Regions from separate parts of the Streptomyces sp. MK7 genome, predicted to be linked through region 2. Evidence: riboswitches for the same ligand, from Rfam matches in the RefSeq annotation. Region 2 holds a riboswitch; the other holds the start of a gene.
What was found. A riboswitch is a leader RNA that binds a small molecule or an ion and turns the genes downstream of it on or off. The one in region 2 is predicted to bind cobalamin.

Region 1 (10,480 bases), on a different contig from region 2:
GTGAGCGCGTGCGGAGGCGAGGGATGTCGGGGACGTCCCTGACAGTTCCTATGCGAGCCACACGGTGGTGTCCGGTCCGAGCCGGTGCCCCGTCAGCGGCGCGCTGCTCAGCAGCACCTCCCCCGGCGGCAGCGGCACGTCCTCGTCCGACAGGTTGGTGAGGCACCGCCAGCCCTCGGACCGGGCGAAGGCGAGCACCCCGGGCGGGGTGTCCTCCGTCCAGGTGAGCGACTCGCCCGCCGACAGCTTGCGGCGCAGCCGCAGAGCCGTGCGGTACAGCTCCAGCGTCGAGCCCTCCACCCCGTCCTGCGCCTGCACGGCGTACGCGGCGAAACGGGCCGGCTGCGGCAGCCAGGCCGCGCCCGCCCCGAAGCCGTACGACGGCCCGCCGGTCGTCCACGGCAGCGGCACCCGGCAGCCGTCCCTGCCCTTGCGGACGTGGCCCGTCTGCTCCCAGATCGGGTCCCGCAGCACCTCGGCGGGCAGGTCGGCCACCTCGGGCAGGCCGAGTTCCTCGCCCTGGTAGACGTAGGCCGAACCGGGCAGCGCCAGCATCAGCAGCGTCGCCGCGCGGGCCCGGCGCAGCCCCGCCGCCTCGTCCACGGCCGGGGCGCGCCCGCCGGACAGCAGCCAGGCGTTCTCGTCGGTGCCCGGCGGGAGCATCAGCCGTGAGGCGTGCCGGATCACGTCGTGGTTGGACAGCACCCAGGTGGCCGAGGCCCCGGCGGCCCGCGCGCCGGCCAGCGAGGCGGTGACGACCCGGCGCAGCTCGGCCGCGTCCCAGCCGGTCTGGAGGTACTCGAAGTTGAAGGCCTGCCCCAGTTCGTCCGGGCGGGCGTACAGCGCGCGGCGGCTGTCCGGCGCCCAGGCCTCGGCGACCGCCGTGCGGGGCGGGAGGTAGGCGTCGAAGATCTTGCGCCAGTCGCGGTAGATCTCGTGGACGTCGTCCCGGTCCCAGTACGGGTGGCTGCCGGGCGCCACGTTGGGCAGGGCGTCCTCGCCGGTGACCCCGATGTTCCCGACGTCGCGGAGCGGTTCGTCGAGGTCCTTGACCAGGGCGTGCGCCACGTCGACGCGGAAGCCGTCCACGCCCCGGTCGGACCAGAACCGCAGGGTGGTGCGGAAGTCGGCGCGCACCTGCTCGTTCTCCCAGTTGAAGTCCGGCTGTTCGGGTGCGAACAGGTGCAGGTACCACTGCCCGTCCGGAACACGCCGCCAGGCGCTGCCGCCGAAGACGGACTGCCAGTCGGTGGGCGGGAGTTCGCCGTGCTCGCCGCGCCCGTCGCGGAAGACGTACCGGTCGCGGGCCGGGGAGCCGGGGCCGGCCCGTAGCGCCTCCTGGAACCAGGGGTGCAGGTGGGAGCTGTGGTTGGGGACGATGTCGACGATCACCTTCAGGCCCAGGCGATGGGCCTCGGTGACCATGGCATCGAAGTCGTCGAGGGTGCCCAGGCGCGGGTCGACGTCCCGGTGGTCGGCGACGTCGTAGCCGCCGTCGGCCAGCTCGGAGGGGTAGAAGGGGCTCAGCCACAGCGCGTCCACGCCGAGCGCGGCGAGGTGGGTCAGCCGCTGGGTGACGCCCCGGATGTCGCCGAGCCCGTCACCGTCGGCGTCGGCGAAGCTGCGGGGGTAGACCTGGTAGACGACGGCCTGCCGCCACCAGTCGGGGTTCTTGGGGGAGAGGTCGGGCGGCGCGTCGTGGGGGGAGGTGTTTGTGGCGGCGTGCGCGGAGTCCTGGGGGGAGGCGTCCGTCGAGTCGTGCGTGGTGGTGCGGTCGGTCACGCGGTCTCCTCTTCGGTGCGTTGTTGAAGCAACAAAGAGAACTCTGTCCAGATCGCCGGAAATATGAACACCGCCACGGGAGGGCAGAGGGGACGTGTGTCAGCCGGTGTCGGCCGCACAGTGCTCCAGCAGGCGCCGTACGTCCCGGTCCACCACCCGGTAGCGCACCACGCGCCCCTCCTTCTCGCCCTCCACGACCCCGGCCGCCCGCAGCAGCCGCAGCGCCTGGGAGACGGCCGGGTCGTTCATGCCGGTGGCGATCGCGAGGTCGGAGACGGCCAGCGGGCCGGTGCGGTGCAGGGCGAGCAGCAGCGCGAGCCGCTTGGGGTCGGCGAGCAGCGAGAAGCGGTCCGCCCAGGCGCGGACGTGCGCGGCGTCGCCGATCGCCGCGATGGCGTCGCACACCCGGTGACCGTCGATGGTGCGGCGGTCCGCGCGGTCGGCAGGGACGAGATGCATACCGCCATCCTCGCAGGCGGCACTCTGTGATCTTAAATACCTGCGCACGTATGCAGCTATGCAGCCGACCGCTTCCGCCTCTACGGTGGGCGGGCCGTGGTGTTCGGGAAGTCGATGCAAGGTCGACGCGGCCCTCGCCACTGTGATCGGGGAGTTCCAGGCCCACGTCCCGCACGGGACAGCCACTGGCCGTCGTACGGCGGCCGGGAAGGCGGGCCGGGCACGCACCACCCGTAAGCCAGGAGACCGGCCACGGCAGCTCACGAAGTGATCCACGAGGTGCTGGAGCGTGATGACCGGATGACCCTGCCCAACCCTGCCCCGACGACGGCCAAGGCCACCTTCACCTGGCGCCGGGAGGACACCCTCAAGACCGCCGGCCTGATGGCCGCCATCGCCGCACTGCACGTCGTCGCCTTCGGAATCCTGTTCCTGCTCGTCGTGCCGGGACACTACGAGGTCGGTTCCAAGGCGTTCGGCATCGGACTCGGCGTCACCGCCTACACCCTGGGCGTACGGCACGCCTTCGACGCCGACCACATCGCCGCCATCGACAACACCACCCGCAAGCTGATGGCCGACGGCAAGCGGCCCGTGTCGGTGGGCTTCTGGTTCGCGCTGGGCCACTCCAGCGTCGTGATCGTCCTCGCCGTGATGATCGCGGGCGGGACACAACTCGCCGACCGGGTCACCGACGAGGGTTCCACCACCCATCAGGTGCTCGGCTTCATGGGCACGACCATCGCCGGCGCCTTCCTCTACCTCATCGCCGCCCTGAACCTGGTCGCCCTGGCCGGCATCCTCAAGGTCTTCCGGTCGATGCGGGCGGGGACCTACGACGAGACCGAGCTCGAACGGCACCTGGACTCCCGGGGGTTCATGAACCGCTTCCTCGGCCGCCTCACGCGATCCATCTCCCGTCCGGGTCAGATGTACCCGCTCGGCTTCCTCTTCGGCCTCGGCTTCGAGACCGCCACGGAGGTCACGCTGATGGTGATGGCCGGCTCGGGTGCGGCCGCCGGACTGCCCTGGTACGCGATCCTGTGCCTGCCCCTGCTCTTCACGGCGGGCATGTGCCTGTTCGACACCCTGGACGGCACGTTCATGAACTTCGCCTACCAGTGGGCCTTTTCGAACCCCGTCCGCAAGGTGTTCTACAACCTCACCATCACCGGCCTGTCCATCGCCGTCGCCTTCTTCATCGGCACGATCGAACTCGTCGGCGTCCTGCACGACAAGCTCGACCTGCGTGACGACGTCACCGGCTGGATCGCCGGCCTCGACCTGGACAACCTGGGCTACGTCATCGTCGGCCTGTTCGTCGCGGTGTGGGCGGCGGCGCTGGCCTACTGGAAGGCGGCCAAGGTGGAGCAGCGCTGGGCGGTGGGGGCGGCGGACACCGACTAGGGCCCGCACGGCCCGCTTCCTTCGACAGTGGCCAGGTACAGCTTCACGTACCGGTCGGGGTCGATGTCCAACGCCACGTCCACCAGGGGCTGTTCGCGGGCCTCGCCGTGGAGTTCCGCCTCGCCCGGGCGCGGCCGGCGGTCGACGACCGTCTGGCCGCGCGCGGGGCCCGGCGCGAGGTTCACCTCCACCGGCAGCCGGTGCGTGGTCAGCCCCTCCGGGTCGGCGACCGAGCAGACGGCGCCCGCGTCGCCGAGCCCGCCGGAGGGGTCCTCCTCGGAGGTCACCGGGTCGCGGTGGGCGAGCAGCCGCCCCGCGAGGTTCGCGCCCGGCTCGGCGCTCCCGCGCAGCCTGCGCACGTCGTCGGCCGGGACGATCACCCGCCGGAACACGTCCAGCCCGTACATCGTGATCGGCACCCCGGCGGTGAGCAGGATCGCCGCCGCCTCCGGATCGTGCCAGACGTTGAACTCGGCGACCGCCGTGGCGTTCCCGGTGGCCACCGCGCCGCCCATGAACACGATCCGCTCGATGTTGCGCGTCACCTCCGGGTGGGTGCGCAGCAGCAGCGCGATGTTCGTCAGCGGGGCCGTCGGGATCAGGGTGACCGGGCGGGGCGAGGCGAGGATCTCGCGGCGCAGCAGCGTCACCGCGTCCACGCCGGCCGGGCGGCGGCGCGGCGCGGGCAGCCCGAGGTCGCCCATGCCGTCCCGGCCGTGCACGTGGTGCGCGGTGCGCACGGGCTCGATCAGCGGGCGTTCGGCGCCCCGCGCCACGGGGATCTCGGGGGCGCCCGCCTGTTCCAGGACGGTCAGCGTGTTGCGCACCACCTGATCCACGTCCGTGTTCCCGGCCACGCAGCTGACCGCGCGCAGCTCCAGGCCCGGGTGGCGCACGGCGAACAGCAGGGCCAGCGCGTCGTCGACACCGGTGTCGCAGTCGATGATCACGGGCGTGGCGGGGGTGACGGGGGTGGACTGACCGGTCACGGCGGGCTCCCTGGTGAACGTTCCGTCGGCGGACGTTCCGACACTGCGACCTTATGCGCCGGACGCCTCACCCTCACCCCACAGTCCGGTGCCCCGCGCAGCCGCCTGCTCCGCGATCCGGTCCAGCAGCTCCCCGACGCGAACGGGCCCCGGCCGGCGCCCGTCCCGCAGCCGCGGCGCGGCCAGTCCGGCCGCGGCCTCCCGTTCCCCGATCACCGCCTGGTACGGCACGAGCCGCGCCGCCCGGATCCTGGCCCCCAGGCTGCCGTGCTCCGGGCCGGCGAGTTCGGCCCGCAGCCCGCGCGCCAGGGCCTGTCGTACGACGTCCTCGGCGCGCGCCGCCTGCGCCTCGGCCACCGGCAGCACCACCAGCTGCACGGGCGCCAGCCACACCGGGAAGACTCCGCCGTGCCGTTCGATCAGGTGTGCGACCGCGCGTTCCACGCTGCCGATGACGCTGCGGTGCACCATCACCGGGCGGTGCTTGGCGCCGTCGGCGCCGATGTAGTGCAGGTCGAACCGTTCCGGCTGATGAAAGTCGATCTGCACGGTGGACAGGGTGGCCTCGCGCCCGGCGCCGTCCACGATCTGCACGTCGATCTTGGGTCCGTAGAAGGCCGCCTCGCCCTCGGCCTCATCGTAGTCGGCACCGGCCCCGTCGAGCGCCTCTCTCAGCAGCGCGGTGGCCCGGCGCCACAGCTCCGGGTCGGCGACGTACTTGCCGCCCTCGCCGGGCAGGGACAGCCGGTGGCGGGCGGCCTCGATGCCGAGGTCGGCGTAGGCGCGGGCGATCAGGTCCAGGGCGGCGCGGGCCTCGTCGACGGCCTGGTCGAGGGTGCAGAAGACATGGGCGTCGTTGAGCTGGATGGCCCGCACCCGGGTCAGCCCGCCGAGCACGCCGGACAGCTCCGAGCGGTACATGCCGCCCAGCTCGGCGATCCGCAGCGGCAGTTCCCGGTAGCTGTGGCACCGCGAACGGTAGATGAGGGCGTGGTGCGGGCAGAGGCTCGGGCGCAGGACGACCTGCTCGGCGCCCAGCTCCATCGGCGGGAACATGTCGTCGCTGTAGTGCGCCCAGTGCCCGGAGATCTCGTACAGCTCGCGCTTGCCGAGGACGGGCGAGTACACATGCCGGTAGCCGGCCGCGCGCTCCGCCTCGCGGATGTACTCCTCCAGGGTGTGGCGCACCACGGCGCCGTCGGGCAGCCAGTACGGCAGGCCGGCCCCGATCAGCGGGTCGGTGTCGAACAGGGCGAGCTCTCGGCCGAGGCGGCGGTGGTCGTGCATGACGGGCTCCTCAACAGGTGCGGGTGGGGCGGGAGGGGCGAGGAGCCCTGGAGGCGGAGAGCGGGAGAACGCCGAAGCCCCGGGGCACTCGCCCCGGGGCTTGTTCGATCAGCTCAGCTGTCAGCGCGCCGGGACACTCTCCGGCGTCGTCGTCAGGAAGGACGGCATCAGGGTCGGCACGGCACGCTGCATGGACGGGACGCTAGCAGGGTGCCGCTCGCCCATGCGAGGGACTTTCTCCTCGCGTTCGTCCTCGCCTTCGTCCTCGCCATGCGGTGCGGCCCGGGACGTTCGACGGCGTCCGTCTCACCCGTACGGTCCGCACCCGCACGGCCCGGCACGCTGGTGGGCCGGGCGGACAGATGGTGCCGTGGAGACGAACGTCCGCTCCGTGTCGCCGCCTGCCCCTCTGGAGGCATCCGCTCATGCACCGTCTCCCGGCCGCCCGTCTCCTGCCCGCCTGTGTCCTGTGCACGGCCGCCCTGCTGACCGCGACCGCCTGCACGCCCGGGTCCGGCGACGCCTCCGCGTCCGCCGCCGCGGCCAGCCGCCCGGCCGGGTCCGCCTCACCGGGCGCCTCCACCACGCTCACCGCCGCGCAGGCGCAGGCCGCGCTGCTCACCGAGGCCGACCTGGGCGCGCCCTGGGTGCCGACGCAGGGCGCCGCGACCTGGCGGGACGGGGTGCTCAAGGCCCGGACCACCGTCGCGGGCTGCCAGCGCCTCCTCGACGCCCTCTACAACGACGAACCGCTCGGCGCCCCGACCGGCACGTACGCGGTGACCGGATTCGACGACGGCGACGACTCCGCCCAGCTGCGCTACCAGGTCCTCTCGCAGCGTCCGACGGACGTGGACCGCGCCCTGGCCTGGCTGCGGACACTGCCCAGGACATGCTCCCGCTTCACGGCGACGACCACCCGGTCCGGGGAGCAGGACGTGCGGGTCACCGCCCTCGACCTGCCGGACGTCGGCGACGCCCGCCAGGGCCTGCGGATCACCTTCACCTCACAGCCGAACACCGGAGAGGACTCCTACAACTCCTACGACTCCGACGAGTGGGACGAGGGAGACGGACGGAACACGGAGCCCACCACCACCCTCACCCTGGAGCTCGCCGCCGTACGCGTCGGCAGTGAGGCGATCGCCCTCACCGAGGGCGCCCCCGGCACCCTCCCTCCCAACGTCACCGCCCACGCCGTCCAGTCCGGCACCAGGCGCCTGACCGACGTCCGCCGCTCGGCCCGCGCCCAGGCCTGACCCGGCGCGCAGCAGCCGGGTCACCTCCTCCAGCCGCGGGTCGTCCTCCCGCAGGCCCAAGTGGTCGAGGACCAGGTCGCGTTTGTGCTCCACGCGCGCCATACGCCGGTCCGCCCGGGAGAGCCGGCCGCCGACGCCCGCGAGCACGAGCACGACCACGGCCACGGCCACGGCCACTGACGTCAATATGTCCATGACAGCAATCCCAGGAGCTGTCGCGGCTGTCACAGGGGTGGCTGGGCCGGGGCCGGGCCGAGTGTGGTCGTACCGGGGGCGGTGCGGTGGCCCAGGCCGGTGCGGTAGGCGTCCAGGGCCGCCTCCACCCGGCCGGTGCGGCGCAGCAGATCGCCGAGGAGCCGGCACAGGTCGGCCAGGTCGCCCGCGGCACCGGCCCGTTCCAGCAGGCTCAGCGCGCGGACGTAGTGCTCCTCGGCCGCCTCCGTGTCGCGGGAGTCCTCGGCGATGATGCCGAGCAGGCGGTGCGCGGCGGCGGCGTGCACGGCGCCCCGCTCGGAGTGCAGGTCACCGAGGACCTGCCGGAGCAGCTCGGCGGCCTCCTCGGACTTGCCGCGCCGGTGCAGCACATCGGCCAGTTCGACCACGACCTGGCTGGTGTAGAGGGCGGCGCGCCGGGCGGTCAGCATGTCCTGCGCGGCGCGCAACTCCTCCTCGGCCCGCTCCAGTTCGCCGTTCTGGGCACAGACGTAGCCGCGCATCCAGTGACAGTTGGCGAGTTCGGTGCGCAGCTGGAGGTGCCGGTAGAGCTCGGCGGCCTTGGCGAGCGAGGCGTCCGCCTCGGCGATCCGCCCCTCGGCGAGCAGCGTGCGCGCCACCGACCGGTGCATCCGGGCCACCAGCGCGGGGTCGCCCGCCTGCGGGGCGAGGGCGAGGGCGAACTCGGCCGCCTGCGCGGCCCGCGCGTGCGCGCCCATGTCCATGTACGGGCCGATGACGCTGGCGTAGAGCAGCAGCAGGGCGTCCGGGTCGTGCAGCCCCCCGCGGTTGAGCTCGTCGAGGGTGGACTCCAGCAGGTAGACGGCGTACCGCAGCTCGCCCGCCAGGTAGTGGGAGACGGCGCGGCCGCGCAGCGCCGGGACGCGGGCGGGCAGCGGGGCCTGCGCCAGGGCCCGCTCGGACCGCTCGAAGTACTCCCGTCCGCCGGCCAGCTCGCCGGTCTCCAGGGCGCACTCGCCGAGCCCCAGCAGGGCCTCGGCCTGCACCTCGGTCAGCTCGTGCTCCTCGGCCTCGGCGAGCAGCCGGGCGTACTGCTCGGCCGCCTGCGCGGTGTCCCCGCCGGTCAGTGTGCGCTGCGCCTCGGTCAGCCGCAGCCGCAGATCGGTGGCCAGATGGGCGGGGCGTCCGGTGGCCAGCTCGTCGAAGGCGACACCGAGCCGCTCGGCCAGATGCCGGAGCGCCTCGTCGGAGGGGCGTACGCGGCCGGCCTCCAGCGTGGAGACATACGCCGGCGTGTACGCGGGCTCGGCCAACTGTCGCTGCGTGAGCCCGCGTTCGCGCCGCAGCCGCTGCACCCTGCGCCCGATGGTCTCCGGGTCGTCCCGCTTCACCATGCGGTTAATCATGCCAGTAAGCGCACTTACGGGAAGGCCGTTCACTGACCTGCCGTCAGCACCGGACGTTTTGCCCACTCCCGCCCAACTCGCCTTGGCACCCTTCCGGTTGGGGCCCTTCACCCCCTAGTTTGGAGAACGCGTTAAACGCAATTAATCCGCCACTGTCGTTCACCGTCGCTGCGAGGTCGGTTGCCGTGCCCGGACACACTGTCGCGCGCCGAGGTCGTATCTCCACACGCCACATCAGAGGATTCGGCGCGGCCCTGATAGCCGTGGCCGCCCTGGTCGCCGCGGCGAACGCCGGACCGGCCCCGACCGCCGACCCGCAGCCCGTCCAGCAGGTGGCCGTCCAGGACCGTTAGGCCGCATGCGACGGCGTGACGGGGAGCGTGACGGCCGCGGTCCGGGCTCAGTTCGGCAGCGCCTTGCGCAAGGCCTCGTCCAGCCGGCTCGCCAGCGCCGGGTCGCTCGGCGGGTCGTCGGTGAACAGGTCGCCCAGTTCGGTGGTGAGGGTCTGGGTGAGGGCGCCGTAGAGAGGGGTGCGGGGGCGGGGGACCGCGTCGCGCAGCGCGGGGAGCAGGATGGGGCGGGCGTACTCCGGGCGGCCGGCCGCGTCACGGGGCATCCGGTCGGTGCTCTCGCCGGTGGGCGACGCCGAGGGCCCGGTGCCCGCTCCCCCGGTGGGCGCGGAGGCGCAGGTGACGCCGTCGTTCACGTACGCGGACGTCCGGGTCGCGGCGAAGCCCGCGTCCAGCAGACAGCGTTCGCTCTCGGCGCCGGTGAGGAAGGTGATCAGCTCGGCGGCCTTGCGGGCCCGTGGCGAGGACCGGGTCACCGCGAGGTTCTGCCCGCCGAGCACCGCCCGGCCGGGCAGCGGCGCCACGCCCAGCTGCTGCCCGGTGAAGGTCTGGTGGAGCGTGCCGTAGGCGTACGGCCACTGCCGCAGGAAGGCGGTGCGGCCGTCCGCGAAGTCGCTGAGCGAGGCCGCCTCGTCGGAGCCGAAGGCGTCGTCCAGGGTGTACGGCTTCTCGGTGCGCCGGCGCAGCTCCATGATGCCGGCGGTCAGCTCCCGCACGTCGCCGGTGTAGTGGCCGGAGGCGTCGGTGAGGGAGAAGTCCTTCGTGGCCGAGGCGAACGCCTCGACGGCGTTGACCGTTCGGCCCTCGTACGCGGCGAGCTGCGTCGTCCAGAGCTTCTCGTAGCCCTTGGGCGGGTGGTCGTCGAGGGCGTTGCCGAGGTCGAGCAGGTTCTGCCAGGTCAGGCCGGGGCCGAGGGTGGTCTGCCGAACGCCCGCCTCGCGCAGGTAGTCGCGCCGGTAGTACAGCAGCCCCACGTCGCTGTTGAACGGCACCGCGTACACCCGGCCCTTCCAGCGGGCCGTGCCGGCCACCGAGGGGATGACGTCGCCGTCGATCGCGCTGTCGGACAGCGGCCTGATCAGCCCCGCCTCGGCGAACTCCGGCACCCAGGTCACGTCCAGGTTGACCACGTCGTACTCGGCGCTGCCCGACTGCAGCGCGCCCAGCAGCTGGCTGCGCTGCTCGTCGGCGGAGCCGGGGAGTTCGACCAGGCGGGCGCGGTAGCCGGAGCTCTGCTTCTCCTGCCGCCGGTTCCAGGCGTCGATGAGCTGCTGGCGGATGCCGCCCTTGCCGGTCACGTCCCGGCCGCTGGCCACCACGATCTCGCCGGGCACGTCGGCGGCGGGCGTCTGCGCGTCCCGGGGGCC
Region 2 (10,480 bases):
CGGGCAGCTCCTGCGCCACGTCCACCCGGGTGGGGTTGCCGATCCGGTAGACGGCGCCGGAGGCCCGGGCCGCCAGCAGATCCGTGTCGGCGGTCGACAACAACAACACTGTGCTCATGCGGGCGCTCCCGGTGGGATGAAAGGCAGTCCTTGCGGCGCGCCCGACTCGATGAGCCGCCACAGCGCGTCCGTGTCCGCGTGCTGTTCGATCAGATCGCCGAGCCGGTCCAGCTGCTCCTCGCGCAGCGCGGCGAACGAGGTGTCCGGTGCCGGTGTGAAACGGCGTCCCGCCGCGGCCGCGACCTCGCGCAGGAAGGCCCGCCGGAAGGCGTCCGACTCCAGCGAGCCGTGCCAGTGCGTGCCCCAGGTCCGGCCGACCCGGCAGCCGTCCAGGCGGTGTCCCCGGTCATCGAGGATGAACGCCTCTCCGCCCGTGACGTCGGCGATCCCGTGGTGGATCTCGTACCCCCCGACCGGCTCGCCGAGGGCCTCGCCCACCGGCCGGGTGAGGGTCTTCTCGCGGGCGAACCGCACCCGCACGGGGAGGACGCCGAGGCCGGGGACGGCCCCGGCGCGCGACTCCACCTCGTCCTCGATGTGCTCGCCGAGGATCTGGAAGCCGCCGCAGATCCCGAGGACCGGACGTCCCTCGGCGGCCCGTCTCACGAGCGCGTCCGCCAGCCCGCGCTCGCGCAGCCACTGAAGCGCCCGTACGGTCCCGCGCGTGCCCGGAACCACCACCAGGTCGGCGTCGGCCAGCTCCTCCGGGCGGTCCACGAACCGGACGACGACGCCGGGTTCGGCGGCGAGCGCGTCCACGTCGGTGAAGTTGGACATCAGCGGGATCGCGCACACGGCGACGCGCAGCACGTCCTCGCCGACGGGCGGGGCCACCGTGGACTCGCGGACGGTGCCCCGCAGGGACACGCGCAGCCCGTCCTCCTCGTCGATGCCGAGCCCGTGCCGGAAGGGCAGGACGCCGTACGTGCGCCGCCCGGTGAGGTCCTGGAGCATGTCCAGTCCGGGCTCCAGGAGGCTGACGTCCCCCCGGAACTTGTTGACGAGGAACCCGGCGACGAGCGCCTGGTCCTCGGGTGAGAGCAGCGCGACCGTCCCGAAGAACGAGGCGAAGACACCCCCGCGGTCGATGTCCCCGACGACCAGCACGGGAAGCCGCGCGTTCCGCGCGATCCCCATGTTCACGATGTCCGTCCGGCGCAGATTGATCTCCGCCGGAGACCCCGCCCCCTCACAGATCACGGCGTCATACGTGCCCCGAAGCTCGGTGAGGCAGTCCAGCACGGTGCCCAGCAGCCGCTGCTGGCGTCCGCCGTGGTAGCCGCGCGCGCTCAACTCGCCCACCGGCTTGCCCAGCAGCACCACCTGGCTGCTCTGCTCCCCGCCCGGCTTGAGCAGCACCGGGTTCATCAGCGCGGTCGGCTCGATCCGGCAGGCCTGGGCCTGCATGGCCTGCGCCCGCCCGATCTCCGCGCCCTCGGGTGTGACGAAGGAGTTGAGGGACATGTTCTGCGCCTTGAAGGGCGCGACCTTGACGCCCTGCCGCACCAGCCACCGGCAGATCCCGGCCGTGACGACGCTCTTCCCGGCGTCGGAGGTGGTGCCGGCGACGAGCAGACCACCGCTCATGACCTACGTCCCTTCGTCGGACCGTTAATGCGGTTGCTGCGGTTGCGCAGGAGCCTGACGGCGGCGCAGGTGCCGAGCGCGAGCCAGCTCACGCGCCGTGAGAGCCGTACGGCCCGTTCGATGTCCCCGGCCCGCACGGCGCGCCCGGCGCCGTTGAGCACCGGCCGGTGCTCAACGCGCCCCCCGTACGACAACGTGCCGCCCATCCGTACCCCGAGCGCCCCCGCGAACGAGGCCTCGACCGGACCGGCGTTGGGGCTCGGGTGCCGGTCGGCGTCGGCGCGCCAGGCGCGCAGGGCGCCCCGCGGGTCCGGGCCGGCCGCGGCCGCGAGGACGGCGGTGAGCCGCGCCCCCGGCCACCCGGCCAGGTCGTCCAGGCGCGCCGAGGCCCAGCCGAAGCGCCGGTACCGGGGCGACGTGTGCCCGACCATGGCGTCCAGGGTGTTGACGGCCCGGAACCCGGCGAGCCCCGGCACGCCGGCGACGGCGCCCCACACCAGCGCGCCCACCACGGCGTCGGAGGTGTTCTCGGCGACCGACTCCACCACGGCCCGGGCGATCCCGTCGGCGTCGAGTGCCTGAGGGTCGCGTCCGCACAGGTGCGGCAGCCGCGTTCGGGCGGCGGCCACGTCGCCCGCTTCCAGCGCCCGTCCGATGGTGCGTGCCTCCCGGGCGAGGGAGGTCCCGCCGACCACGGCCCAGGTGGCGGCGCCGGTCAGGGCGACGGACGCGACCGGGGAGGTACGGACGGCGCGCGCGGCGGCGGCACCGAGCGCGGCGGCGCCGCCGGCGCACAGGGCCGTATGAAGTGCGCCCCATCCCCGGTGGTCCCGCCACAGCACGCGTTCCACGGCGCCCGCGGCCCTGCCGAACACAGCGACCGGATGTCCCCGGCGAGGATCGCCGAGGAGGAGGTCACCGAGGAGGCCGGCGGCGGCGCCGTACGCGAAGACGCGATCGGCACCCATGGGTTCAGCCGGCTTCGGGGTCGGGCAGAGCGTCGCTGATGGACCTCGGTCGGCAGCCGCGCATGGCGATATGTCCTCACTCAGGGTGTCCACGCCCTGGTTCGACGAGACCGGCGGTGAGAGTTCCTGGCTCCCGGGGTTCCTACCCCGGTGACAGTGGCGGGACCGCGCCGGATTCGCACCGGCTTCCTCTCCTGCCGCCGTACATGGCTCCGGCAGTCCACCACGCGCCGCGAACAGCCGTCAACTCACCGTTGACCTGCGAAGGGATACTGAGATGAGGCCCACACCCGACGGTGTGAAACGCCCGCCCCGCCCGTTCGCCGAGGTGGCGACGCGGGCGGGGCGGGCGGTGGGACGCTCTTGACTTCCGGGGCCCGGACAGCGGTTCTGACCGGCCGTCAGCCCTTGCCGACGATGAGGTAGATGCCGTAGGCCACCGCGGCGGCGCAGGCGGCGAAGCAGACGTAGGCGCCGGTGACGGCGAGGGCCCCGCTGCCGCTGCCCTGCGTGACGGCCCGCTCCCGCCGGGACAGCCCCGCGATGCCGAGGGTGAACAGTGCCACCAGGCCCACGGTGACCGCGAGGCTGACGCCGAAGACGGAGCCGAGGGCTGCCCAGTCGATCTTCATGGTGATGCTTCCTTGGGTGCCGGGTGTGCGGGGGTCAGACGGTGGCGGCCGGCGGGGTGGCCGGGGTGGACGCGGTCGGCGCGGGCGCCGGATCGATGACGGGCGGGTCGATGACGGGCGGGTCGATGACCGTTGCGTCGATCACGGGCGCGTCGATGACGGGCGTGGTCGGCTGGGCGGGGATCTTCGCCGTGAGCGGCTCGACGGCGGGGGACTCCTCTGCGGAGACCGGTGCCGTGGAGGCGGGGGCGGGGGCCGCCGGGGGCGGGGTCACGGCGGCGATCGCCTGGGTCACGACGCCGGCCGGCTCCTCGGTCGCGCTCTGGGTGACGTTGGTGTGGTCGACGACCTGGCGGCGGGAGATCTTCCAGATCGCCGCGCTCGAGGCCACCAGGAACACGGCGACGAGCGCGGTGCCCCAGTCGCCCAGTCCGGTGACCTCCTCGGCGCCCGCGCCGACCAGGGCCGCGGCCGGCAGCGTGAGCACCCAGGCGATGGCCATGCGGCCCGCGGTGGACCAGCGGACCACACCGCCCGTGCGGCCCAGCCCGGCGCCCATCACCGAGCCGGAGACGACGTGCGTGGTGGAGAGCGAGAAGCCGAGGTGGGAGGAGGCCAGGATGGCGGTGGCCGCGCTGGTCTGGGCGGCGAAGCCCTGCTGCGGCTGGAGGTCGGTCAGGCCCGTGCCCATGGTGCGGATGATCCGCCAGCCGCCGATGTAGGTGCCGAGCGCGATAGCCAGGCCCGCGGAGAGGATGACCCAGGTGGGAGGGTTGGAGCCGGGGGCGATGGCGCCGCCGGCGATCAGGGCGAGGGTGATGACACCCATCGTCTTCTGCGCGTCGTTGGTGCCGTGGGCGAGCGAGACCAGGCCGGCGGAGGCGATCTGCCCGGCGCGGTGGCCCTTCTCGGCCGCCTTGCCGTCCGCCTTCTTGCCGATCGTGTACGACAGCCGGGTCGCGACCATCGCGGCGAGGCCCGCGACGACCGGAGCCGCGACGGCGGGCAGCAGCACCTTGGTGACGAGCACACCGCCGTGGACCGCGCCGAAACCGGCGGAGGCGATCGCCGCGCCGATCAGACCGCCCATCAGGGCGTGCGAGGAACTGGACGGAAGTCCGACCAGCCAGGTCAGCAGGTTCCAGAGGATCGCGCCGACCAGGGCGGCGAAAATGACCTCGGGACGGATGCCGGCCTCGTCGACGAGACCTTTGGAGATCGTGTTGGCGACCTCCACGGAGAGGAAGGCGCCCACCAGGTTGAGCGCGGCGGACATGGCCACCGCGACCTTGGGCTTGAGTGCGCCGGTCGAGATGGTGGTGGCCATCGCGTTGGCGGTGTCGTGGAAACCGTTCGTGAAATCGAACGCGAGTGCGGTTACCACCACAATCGCGAGGATCAGCGAGAAGCTTTCCATTTACCCAGGCAATCGTTCGAGCGTCATTGGCTGGTTGAACGTAGGTAACCAGGGTGAACAGAAGATGAACTGGGTCGGTCTTCGGGGTGTCCGAATCTGCTTCCCAGAGGTTCCCTTCGGCCGGCGCGGGCCGCTGTCCGTGGCCCGGGAGAGCGGCTGTCACTGGCCTGCCGCACGTCCGGGCTGAAAGGATCACGGCATGGCTGAGCGGGACACGCGAGTGACGGATGCAACAGATCCGGGGGGTGCTCGGCAGGTGCGGGAGCCGGAGGCCCGCGCCTGGCGCGAGCTGGTCGCGACCGCCCGGCGCGCGGTGGCCGACGGGCTGGTGGTCGGCACCTCGGGCAACGTGTCGGTGCGTGTGGGGGACACCGTGCTGGTCACGCCGTCGGGCGTGCCGTACGACCGGCTCACGCCGGACGACGTCACCGGCGTCGGACTCGACGGCCGGCAGGTGCTCGGCACGCTGGTACCGACCAGCGAGCTGCCCATGCACCTGGCGATCTACCGGGCCACCGACGCCGCCGCCGTCGTCCACACCCACGCCGTGCACGCGACGGCCGTCTCGACACTCGTCCCCGAGCTGCCCCTGGTCCACTACATGGCCGCCGCGCTCGGCGGTCCGGTGCGTGTCGCCCCCTACGCGACCTACGGCACCGAGGAGCTGGCCGGGAACATGCTGCGCGCCCTCGCCGGCCGCTCCGGCTGCCTCCTGCAGAACCACGGCACCGTCACCTACGGCGCCACCCTCGACCAGGCCTACGACCGCACGGCCCAGCTGGAGTGGATGTGCCGGCTGTGGCTGACCGCGTCCTCGGTGCCGGGTCTGGCCCCCTCCCTGCTGTCGAGCGAACAGCTGGCCCGGGTGACGGAACGGCTGCGGGGCTACGGACAGCCGACCGGTGAGGGGTGAAGCCGGCTCTTTCTGGAACTCGCAGGAACATGTCACCCCGACCCTTCCTCCCGCTGGCCGGTGACCGGGTACGCCACGACACTGGACCTGTGCGCACCGTAGTCAGAGCGACGGCAGCGGCCGTCACCGCGACCCTTGCGGCCGGCGTGGCGAGCGTCGCCGCCGGCCGGCTCGCCAGCGACGCCGCGCTCAAGGCGCCCCCGGGCCGGCCCCTGCCCACCGAACCCCGGCTGACCGTGCACAGCACGGCCGCGGGCCAGATCACGCTCACCCGGGACCTGGCCTCCCTCCGGCCCGGCACGTACGGCCTGGCCGGCAACGGCTCCCACGCGGTCGTCGGGCCCGTCCTGCCGGACGCCCCGCACCTGCCCGACACGGTCGTACGCCGACTGGAACGGAGCACGCACGGACAGCTGCATCCCCGCGACAAGGTCTGGCTCACCCCGAACCTGTACATCGGCGACCCCCGTTCCGCCCTCGGCCTGAACCACGACGACGTGGAGGTCCCGGGCGAACTCGGCACGTTGCCCGCATGGCTCGTGCCGGGGGTCCGCGAGACCTGGGTGATCACCGTGCACGGGCTGGGCACCACCCGCGAACTCCCCCTGAACATCATGAAGTTCCTGCACAGCAGGCACTTCCCGGTGCTCGACGTCACCTACCGCGGCGACCTGGGCGCGCCCCGCTCCCCGGACGGCCTGAACCACCTCGGCGAGACCGAGTGGCGCGACCTGGACGCGGCGATCGGCTACGCCGTGCGGTACGGCGCCGAACGGGTCGTCCTGCACGGCTGGTCCACCGGCGCCACCATGGCGCTGCGTGCCGCCCTCGACTCGGACCTGCGCGACCGCGTCTCCGGGCTGATCCTGGACTCGCCCGTGCTCGACTGGGAGGCGACACTGCGCGCCCTGGCCGGGGCACGGCACACACCGCGCCCCCTGCTGCCGCTCGCGGTGCGCGCCGCGCAGGGCCGCGTGGGCCTGTACGGCGACCGGCTCGCCCGGGCGAACGACCCGGCGCGGCTCACCGTGCCGACGCTGATCTTCCACGGCCCCGGCGACGAGGTGGCCCCCTGGCGCCACTCCCGCCGCCTCGCCGCTCGCCACCCCAACCTGGTGGCCCTGCACACGGTCCCGGACGCCCCGCACAGCGCCATGTGGAACGCCGACCCCGACGGCTACGAGGAGGCCCTGCGCCGCTTCCTCACCCCGCTGATGTGACGGGGCCGGTGGGCGGCCGGGGTGGTTCCGTTTGGGGCGGCGGGGCTGGCTTGTTCCGCTCTGTCGGGCACCCTGGGGACCCCTGCGTTGGCCATCTCCGTCGCCCGCCGTGACATTCCGTTTGGGTTTTCCGACCGTCAAACGGAAGACTGCACCCGTGACGTCCCGTATCCCGCGCGACTCCAGGCTTCGACTCGTCCGACCCCGACCCCTGGCCGCCGCCCCTCGAGCCGTGAACCAGCGGCGCCCGCGCCGCACCGCACCGCGCCCCCCGGAGGGCACCCCGGCACCCGCGGAACTGGCCAGAATGGCGCGCTCCGGCCTCGCCGGGGCGGTCCGCGTCGCCCGCTGGGCCGACGCCGCCCTCGGACCCGGCCGGAACGGGGCGACCGCCGACGGCAAGGCCACCCTCTCCGAGGCGACCGCGCGGCAGGCCGCCGCCGAGCTGCGCCTGGGCGTCGCCCAGGTCCGCGCCGACTGGGACACCGCCCGCCTCGCCGGCCTGGTCGAGGTGCACGGCGACAACGCCCGCCCCGGCTGGCGGCTGCGCGCCTGGGACCGCGACGACAGCGCCGTGCTGCGCGGCTGGGTGGCCCTCTTCGACGCCTGGTCGCTGGCCTGCCCGGAGCCGGGGGGCCAGGAGGCCGCCGCCGTCGCCGAGGTCGTCTCGGCCATGCCGCAGGTGCTCTCCTTCCTCCAGCTCTCGGCCGGCCCCGTCCCGGTCGAGCAGCTCCTCGACCTCCTCCGGCAGCGCGTCACCGAGCTGCGCACCGCACGCTGCGAGGTGCCCTACGACGCCCAGCCCGCCGTACCCGCCGCCGAGCCGGCGAGCCTCGCGGGCCCCGCCGAGGCCGCCGCACTGGCCCCCCTGCTCGACTGGGCGCTGCGGGCGCTCGCCTCCGTCGGCGCGCTCACCTACGGCGACGGCCAGGCCACACTCACCCCGCTGGGCAGCTGGGCGGTCTGGGTCAAGCTGGAGCAGATCTGCGTCGCCGCCCAGAGCCCCGCGGGGAACATCGAACAGGCGGCCGAGGACATGCTCCGCGGCTGCGCCCAGCTGCGCCCGAACGCGGCCCGCGCCGAGTACCGGGCCTGGCTCGCCGCCCGCCCCGTCGGCAGCGCCGTCACCGAACTGCTCGGTGCCGCACGCGGCGAGGACGCCCTGCTGCGCGGCCTCGCCTTCGAGGCGCTGAGGGTCGTGGGCGCCCCCGCCGAGCCCGACGTACGCGCCGTGCTCGACGAGCCCGCGCTGCGGCCGTACGCCCTGCTGTGGCTGGCGGAGCACGACGGCGTCGACCCCGAGGACGCCCACGAGGTCCTCACCCGGGAGGAGGCCACGTGGCTGTGGGTGGACACCGCCGCCGCCGTCGCCGACCACGGAGAGGCGCCGATGCTCGTCCGCCATCTGGAGGCCGCGCTCCAGCCCACCGTCCCCGCACTGCTGGACGAGGTACGGGCCGTCGGGCACCCCCGTACCGTGCAGGTGCTGGTGGCGCTCGCCGCCGCCCACCCCGACCCCTCCCTGGCGAAGGCGGTCCGCCGGGCCGCCTTCCAGGTGCACACCGGCGGCAACTAGGGCCTTTCGTTTGGATCAGGCCGGCCTGCCCGCGGGAGGCAGCTCAGGCCTCCATGCGCGGGGCGTACGTGCCGAAGCTCCAGATGTTGCCCTCGGCGTCCCGGGCCATGTAGTCCCGGGACCCGTAGTCCTGGTCCGTGGGGGGCATCAGGATCTCCACGCCGTGGTCCACCGCGCGCTGGTAGTGGCCGTCCACGTCGTCCACCACGACGTACACCCCCGCCGGGCCCGCGCCGCGCATCGCCTCGTCGAAGCGGCCGCCGCGGCCCTTGGAGCCGAGCATCACCGCGCCGTTGCCCTGCACCAGCTCGGCGTGGTGAACGAGGCCGTCCTCGCCCTCGTAGACCGTCAGCTCGGTGAAACCGAGGGCCTCGGTGAGCTGCTTGACGGCCGCCTTCGCGTCCGCGTACAGCAGCGTGGGGAAGACGCTCGGGCGCCCGCCGACCGTGTCCGCCATGCCGATCACTCCCTTGTGAGTCGGTACTCGCCGGAAAGTCCGGTTCGCCGCCCAGTCTGGCACCGGCCACTGACAACGCCCCGGCGCTCACGCCGCGAACGCACGGGAAAACCGCTTGCACACCCCCGTTAGACTGTTCCGCATGGCCATTCTCCTCGCGCATTAGAGGGCGGGTACGTCCCCAGCCGCCCATCCGCCCCCACCTGCCCTGGAGTCTGTCCGTGATCTCCGCTTCCGGCATCGAGCTGCGCGCCGGTGCCCGCATCCTCATCGAGAGCGCCACTTTCCGCGTCGCCAAGGGCGACCGCATCGGCCTGGTCGGCCGCAACGGCGCCGGCAAGACGACCCTGACCAAGGTCCTGGCCGGCGAGGGCATCCCCGCCGCCGGCACCGTCACCCGCTCCGGCGAGGTCGGCTACCTCCCGCAGGACCCCCGCACCGGCGACCTCGACGTGCTCGCGCGCGACCGCATTCTCTCCGCCCGCGGCCTGGACGTACTGATCCGCAAGATGCGCGAGAACGAGCAGCGCATCGCCACCGGCAAGGGCGCCACCCGTGAGAAGGCCCTCAAGCAGTACGAGCGCCAGGAGACCGAGTTCCTCACCAAGGGCGGATACTCCGCCGAGGCCGAGGCCGCCACCATCGCCGCCGCGCTCAACCTGCCCGACCGGGTGCTCGGCCAGCCCCTGCACACGCTCTCCGGCGGTCAGCGCCGCCGTATCGAGCTGGCGCGGATCCTGTTCTCCGACGCGGACACGCTGCTCCTGGACGAGCCGACCAACCACCTCGACGCGGACTCGATCATCTGGCTGCGCGACTACCTGAAGACCTACCGCGGCGGCTTCATCGTCATCTCGCACGACGTCGACCTGGTCGACACGGTCGTCAACAAGGTGTTCTACCTGGACGCCAACCGTTCGGCGATCGACGTCTACAACATGGGCTGGAAGCTCTACCAGCAGCAGCGCGAGGCCGACGAGAAGCGCCGCAAGCGGGAGCGGGCCAACGCCGAGAAGAAGGCCGCCGCGCTCAACGCCCAGGCCGACAAGATGCGCGCCAAGGCCACCAAGACGGTCGCGGCGCAGAACATGGCCCGGCGTGCGGACAAGCTGCTCGCCGGCCTCGAGGCGGTCCGGCAGTCCGACAAGGTCGCCAAGCTGCGCTTCCCCGAGCCCGCGCCGTGCGGCAAGACGCCGCTGATGGCCGAGGGCCTGTCGAAGTCGTACGGCTCCCTGGAGATCTTCACCGACGTCGACCTGGCCATCGACAAGGGCTCCAGGGTCGTCATCCTCGGCCTCAACGGCGCGGGCAAGACCACCCTGCTGCGCCTGCTCGCGGGCGTCGAGCAGCCCGACACCGGCGCGGTCGTCCCCGGCCACGGGCTCAAGCTCGGCTACTACGCCCAGGAGCACGAGACCCTGGACGCCGACCGCACGGTCCTGGAGAACATGCGCTCGGCCGCCCCGGACATGGACCTCGTCGAGGTCCGCAAGGTGCTGGGCTCGTTCCTGTTCTCCGGTGACGACGTCGACAAGCCGGCCGGGGTCCTCTCCGGCGGCGAGAAGACCCGCCTCGCCCTCGCCACCCTGGTCGTCTCCTCCGCCAACGTGCTGCTGCTCGACGAGCCGACCAACAACCTCGACCCGGCCA

Region 1: another riboswitch for cobalamin. It lies ahead of R2S09_RS01195 (HoxN/HupN/NixA family nickel/cobalt transporter); the one in region 2 lies ahead of R2S09_RS19240 (cobalamin biosynthesis protein).

The regions. Positions count from the first base shown of each region.
Region 1 is NZ_JAVACL010000001.1:269,466-279,945, forward strand. Features, by position in the region: gene R2S09_RS01180 (DUF4142 domain-containing protein) at 1-4, shown strand, start outside; gene R2S09_RS01185 (glycoside hydrolase family 13 protein) at 49-1,782, opposite strand; gene R2S09_RS01190 (metalloregulator ArsR/SmtB family transcription factor) at 1,882-2,241, opposite strand; cobalamin riboswitch at 2,322-2,511, shown strand; gene R2S09_RS01195 (HoxN/HupN/NixA family nickel/cobalt transporter) at 2,542-3,648, shown strand; gene R2S09_RS01200 (nucleoside hydrolase) at 3,645-4,637, opposite strand; gene thrS (threonine--tRNA ligase) at 4,689-5,924, opposite strand; gene R2S09_RS01210 (hypothetical protein) at 6,350-7,183, shown strand; gene R2S09_RS01215 (helix-turn-helix transcriptional regulator) at 7,408-8,751, opposite strand; gene R2S09_RS01220 (hypothetical protein) at 8,949-9,116, shown strand; gene R2S09_RS01225 (extracellular solute-binding protein) at 9,164-10,480, opposite strand, start outside.
Region 2 is NZ_JAVACL010000016.1:48,997-59,476, reverse strand. Features, by position in the region: gene cobN (cobaltochelatase subunit CobN) at 1-118, opposite strand, end outside; gene R2S09_RS19245 (cobyric acid synthase) at 115-1,647, opposite strand; gene R2S09_RS19240 (cobalamin biosynthesis protein) at 1,644-2,615, opposite strand; cobalamin riboswitch at 2,715-2,856, opposite strand; gene R2S09_RS19235 (hypothetical protein) at 3,017-3,247, opposite strand; gene R2S09_RS19230 (anion permease) at 3,282-4,664, opposite strand; gene R2S09_RS19225 (class II aldolase/adducin family protein) at 4,864-5,577, shown strand; gene R2S09_RS19220 (alpha/beta fold hydrolase) at 5,667-6,797, shown strand; gene R2S09_RS19215 (hypothetical protein) at 6,955-8,373, shown strand; gene R2S09_RS19210 (VOC family protein) at 8,417-8,830, opposite strand; gene R2S09_RS19205 (ABC-F family ATP-binding cassette domain-containing protein) at 9,052-10,480, shown strand, end outside.